2 regions of the Paraburkholderia sp. J63 genome follow, and region 2 is predicted to be linked to the other one. Evidence: predicted binding sites of a transcription regulator. Region 2 holds the regulator's gene; the other holds the start of a gene.
What was found. The regulator LexA, encoded in region 2, represses DNA repair genes until DNA is damaged. The targets are predictions, from matches to a motif close to ACTGTATNNNNATACAGT.
Positions count from the first base shown of each region.

Region 1: a site for LexA is predicted at 1,362-1,379, ahead of U5775_RS36465 (DNA topoisomerase IV subunit B). Genes of this name have one in related genera too.

Region 1 is NZ_CAJMZF010000066.1:19,324-21,716, reverse strand. Features, by position in the region: gene U5775_RS36465 (DNA topoisomerase IV subunit B) at 1-1,291, opposite strand, end outside; gene U5775_RS36460 (nucleotidyltransferase family protein) at 1,634-1,924, shown strand; gene U5775_RS36455 (DUF86 domain-containing protein) at 1,921-2,274, shown strand; gene U5775_RS36450 (ATP-binding cassette domain-containing protein) at 2,326-2,393, opposite strand, start outside.
Region 2 is NZ_CAJMZF010000005.1:86,576-88,968, reverse strand. Features, by position in the region: gene U5775_RS07720 (DUF2939 domain-containing protein) at 1-163, opposite strand, end outside; gene U5775_RS07715 (hypothetical protein) at 263-637, opposite strand; gene lexA (transcriptional repressor LexA) at 672-1,322, opposite strand; gene U5775_RS07705 (sulfate ABC transporter substrate-binding protein) at 1,638-2,393, shown strand, end outside.

The DNA of each region.
Region 1 (2,393 bases), on a different contig from region 2:
GCGCGATGTCGGTGGCTTCGCAGTCGGTCAGCTTGCCGGGCAGCACGGCCACGCCCGAGCTCTTGCGCTTCTCGACCTTCTGACCCGCGCGCGTGCGCGCCTGGGCCTGCTTGATGACGAGATCGGCGAGCTTTTTGCCGTGCTCGACGTGCTGGTTGAGCCACAGCTCCAGAGCCGGACGCGAGAACGAGGACACGAGCTTCACGGCGTCGCGGCTGTTCAGGCGCTCCTTGATCTGCCCCTGGAACTGCGGGTCGAGCACCTTCGCCGAGAGCACGAACGAGACGCGCGCAAACACGTCCTCGGGCAGGAGCTTCACGCCTTTGGGCTGAAGATTGTGCAATTCGACGAAGCTCTTCACGGCCTGGAACAGACCGTCGCGCAGGCCGCTTTCGTGCGTGCCGCCCGCGGGCGTCGGGATCAGGTTCACGTAGGACTCGCGCGTGAGCGAGCCCTCCTCGCTCCACGCCACGACCCAGGCGGCGCCCTCGCCTTCGGCGAAGGTGTCGTCGGTCGTGCGTGCGTCGGCGTAGCGCTCGCCTTCGAAGAGCGGGATCAGCAGGTCGCTGCCGCCCATGCCTTCGAGCAGATAGCCGCGCAGGCCGTCTTCGTACTTCCACGAAAGGCGCTCGCCGGTCTTCTCGTTGACGAGCTCGACCTCGACGCCGGGCAGCAGCACCGCCTTCGAGCGCAACAGGCGCTGCAGCTCGCCGAGCGGCAGATTGGGCGAGTCGAAGTATTTCGGATCGGCCCAGGCGGTCACGCGCGTGCCGGTCTTCTTCTCGTCGCGCGCGGCGTTGCGCGTGGTGAGCGGCTTGACGACGTTGCCGTCCGAGAAGCCGATTTCGGCGACCTTGCCGTCGCGCCAGACGGTCACATCCAGCCGCTTCGAGAGCGCATTGGTGACCGAGACGCCCACGCCGTGCAAGCCGCCCGAGAACGTGTAGGCGCCGCCGGCGGCCTTGTCGAACTTGCCGCCCGCGTGCAGGCGCGTGAACACGATCTCGACGACGGGCACCTTCTCGTCGGGATGCAGGCCGAACGGAATGCCGCGGCCGTCGTCCTCAACGGAGACCGAATGGTCGGCGTGCAGCGTGACGGTGATGCGGCGGCCGTAGCCGCCGAGCGCTTCATCGGACGCGTTGTCGATGACTTCCTGGATGATGTGCAGCGGATTCTCGGTGCGCGTGTACATGCCCGGCCGTTGCCGGACGGGCTCGAGGCCCTTGAGCACCTTGATCGACGCTTCGCTATATCCAGCGTTTGCAGCGTTTGACTTCTTCGTTGACATGGTGATCCGCGGGGGGTTGTCCCCGTAGATATCCACATCTGCTGTGGACATCTGCGGGGACAACGCGTTGAGTGTTCAAAAAAACCGTGACGAAACAACGGGCTGGGCGCGCTGCGCAGCGCCAGGGCAAACCGCCCCAAGCCGGCGCGCGCCCGCGCGAGTCGCTCCGATTCGCGAGGTATTGTACTGATTTGGGCCTGCGCGGCAATTTGGAAAGGGGTCGGCCGTTCGGCCGAGGGGTGGCGAGGTGGGGGAGTCGCGTAGAATAAGCCGCGGGTGGCGGGGAGCGCGCCGCCGCCAAACCAACCGGCTTGTTGCACCGTTTGAGAACGTGGAGCTGTCATGAAACCGTCCGAAGCCTTGCGCGCCCATCGCGCCGAAATCAGGCAGATCGTTGCGAGCCATCATGCGACGAACGTGCGCGTGTTTGGCTCATCGGCGCGCGAAGAAGACGAAGATGACAGCGATCTCGATTTGCTCGTCGATCCGACGCCTGAGCTATCGCTGCTCGACATTGCGCGCATCCAGTCACGACTCGAGACACTGCTCGGTGTACCGGTGGACGTATGTACGCCCACCGATCTGCCAGAACGCGTACGCAACCGCGTGATGATCGAGGCGATCCCGGTATGAAAAAAAGCGACTTGCGGACAGCGGATTACATCGAGCACATGCTCAAAGCCATTGCCTGCATCCAGGAATACGTTGCACCGCTTTCGCTGGAAACGTTCGGATCGACTCGAATAGCCATTGACGCCGTCGTGCGCAACCTTGAAGTCCTCGGCGAAGCATCACGCAACGTCATGCTCGGTGATCCGGCCTTCGCCGCCTCCCATCCCGAAATCCCGTGGGAAGACATGTACTCCATGCGCAACCGCATTTCGCACGGCTACTTCGCCATCAACGCCAACACGATCTGGGTCACAGTTCAGCGCGACTTGCCCGAGCTCGAACGCAACCTCCGCTGCCTGAAGCGCGCATAAAAAAGCGGCCCTCATCAGGCCGCCTTCCTCCGCCTCTACAAGCGCATCACCTCACTTGCGCTTGCTCTCCAGCTCTTCCCAGCGCTCCAGCGCAACCAGCAGTTCCTCGTCGATCGCGG
Region 2 (2,393 bases):
CCGCGTCGCGAGCGTCGGCGGCTGCCTTGAGGTGATTCAGGGCGATATACGGCGAGGCGTAGCCATAGCCTGCCGCGGCCACGATCGCAACTGCCGCGACAGCGATGGCGACGGGCTTCTTCCAGCTTGTTGATTTGCGGGGAGTCGTTTGGATATCGGTCATTGGATGGGGCAACCCCGAGTTGTTCAATCAGGGTGTTGACCGCGAGCAATCCAAAACGATCCCTCTGCCATATCTATTACTTCGCGATTACTTCACTGATTACTTCGCCAGCGCGGCCGGCACGTCGCTTTGCTGTTCGGCGATACAGCGGTCGATGGCGCGGCACACCGCTTCCATCGTGCCCACCATGATGAGCCGCGACGAACCGTGATAGACCCGCACCGGCGCGCGACGCCCCGGCTGTTCCGTATTCAGCGTGCTGTTGAGCGAGACGCGCGCGAACGCCGGCTGTGCCGAAGGCAGCGCGGGGGTTTCATCGGCGTGATCGAGGTCGTCGAAGAGCGAACCATTGACCTGACGGCCCAGCGCGGCGGCCGAGGCGCGCGCCTCGCGCATGGCGCACGAGGCGATCCCGCGCAGGTGGCGCAGACGGCCGAATTGACGGAAGGGCAGCAAGCGGGCAAGGCGTTCCATGATTCTCTCTCCAGAAGATGCGCGGGCGGAATGATCAGAATTCGGTGGGGCGGATCAGGCCGACGGCTATGCCTTCGAGCGCGAAGTCGGCGCTGCCGACCGCGACGAAGATGTTTTCGTAGTCGGGGTTCTCTGCGATCAGCTCGATGCCGTTGGGCTGCCGCTTCAGACGCTTCACGGTGACGTCGTCGCCGAGGCGCGCAACGATGATCTGGCCGTCTTTCGCTTCGCTCTTTTTCTGCACGGCGAGCAGGTCGCCGTCGAGGATGCCCGCGTCGCGCATGGACAGGCCGCGCACCTTCAGCAGGTAGTCGGGCCGGCTCGAGAACAGCGCCGGGTCACAGGTGTAGTTCTGCGAAATATGTTCTTGCGCGAGGATCGGGCTGCCCGCCGCCACGCGGCCAACGAGCGGCAGCGAGAGCTGCATGATGCTTCCGTGCGGCAGCGTGAACTGATGCGGCAGGTCGTCGGGGCCGGGCATGAGGCGGATGCCGCGCGACGCGCCCGCAGCCAGTTCGATCACGCCCTTGCGCGCCAGCGCCCGCAGATGCTCCTCCGCAGAGTTGGCCGAGCTGAAACCCAGCTCGGCGGCGATCTCGGCGCGCGTGGGCGGGAAGCCCGTGCGCTCGATCGCGCGGCGGATCAGATCGAAAACCTGCTGCTGTCGTGCGGTGAGTTTGGTCATGGCGCTACTGTATGTTTGAACAGGTAACTGTATTTTTATACAGTATTCGCCGCTTTTCAAGTGTTACTTGAACTTTGCGATCGCGATGGCGCGGCAGCGGCGTTGCACGCCGCTCAAACCGGCGAAATCGCAGACGAAAACATGCTCGAACGCCCGATTCCTCCGTCCTTACCACTTTTGCATATTAAAAAATGAAAAAACATCATTTTTAATAATGTAAGCCGATCGCTAGACTGGCCTCCATCGATTGCTGCACCACCAACGAGAACGCGCAAAAGCGCACGCGAAAACGCACGACGACACGGAGAAAGGCGGATGAAACAAGGCATTACGGGGCGCGCATGGCTGGGGAAGCTGGCGGCAAAACTGATCATCGGCGTGGCGCCGCTCTTCGGCATGGCCGCCTTCGCGCCGGCCGCGCATGCGGACACGTCGCTGCTCAATGTCTCCTACGATCCCACGCGCGAGCTGTACCAGAACATCAACGACGCCTTCATCAAGGAGTGGAAGGCGAAGACGGGCGAGACGCTCACCATCAAGCAGTCGCATGGCGGCTCGGGCGCGCAGGCGCGCTCGGTGCTCGACGGGCTGCAGGCCGACGTCGTGACGCTCGCGCTCGCCTGGGACATCGACGCGCTCGCCAACAAGGGGCTGATTGCGAAGGACTGGCAAAAGCGCCTGCCCGACAACGCCTCGCCGTACACCTCGACCATCGTGTTTCTCGTGCGTAAGGGCAATCCGAAGCACATCAAGGACTGGGACGATCTCACGAAGCCCGGCGTCTCGATCGTCACGCCCAATCCGAAGACCTCGGGCGGCGCGCGCTGGAATTACCTCGCGGCCTGGGCCTATGCGCTGCATCAGCCGGGCGGCAACGAGCAGAAGGCGAAGGAGTTCGTCACGAAGCTCTACAAGAACGCCGGCGTGCTCGACTCGGGCGCGCGCGGCGCGACCACGAGCTTCGTGCAGCGCGGTATCGGCGACGTGCTGATTGCGTGGGAGAACGAAGCATTTCTCTCGCTCAAGGAGTTCGGGCCGGACAAGTTCGAGATCGTGGTGCCTTCGGTGAGC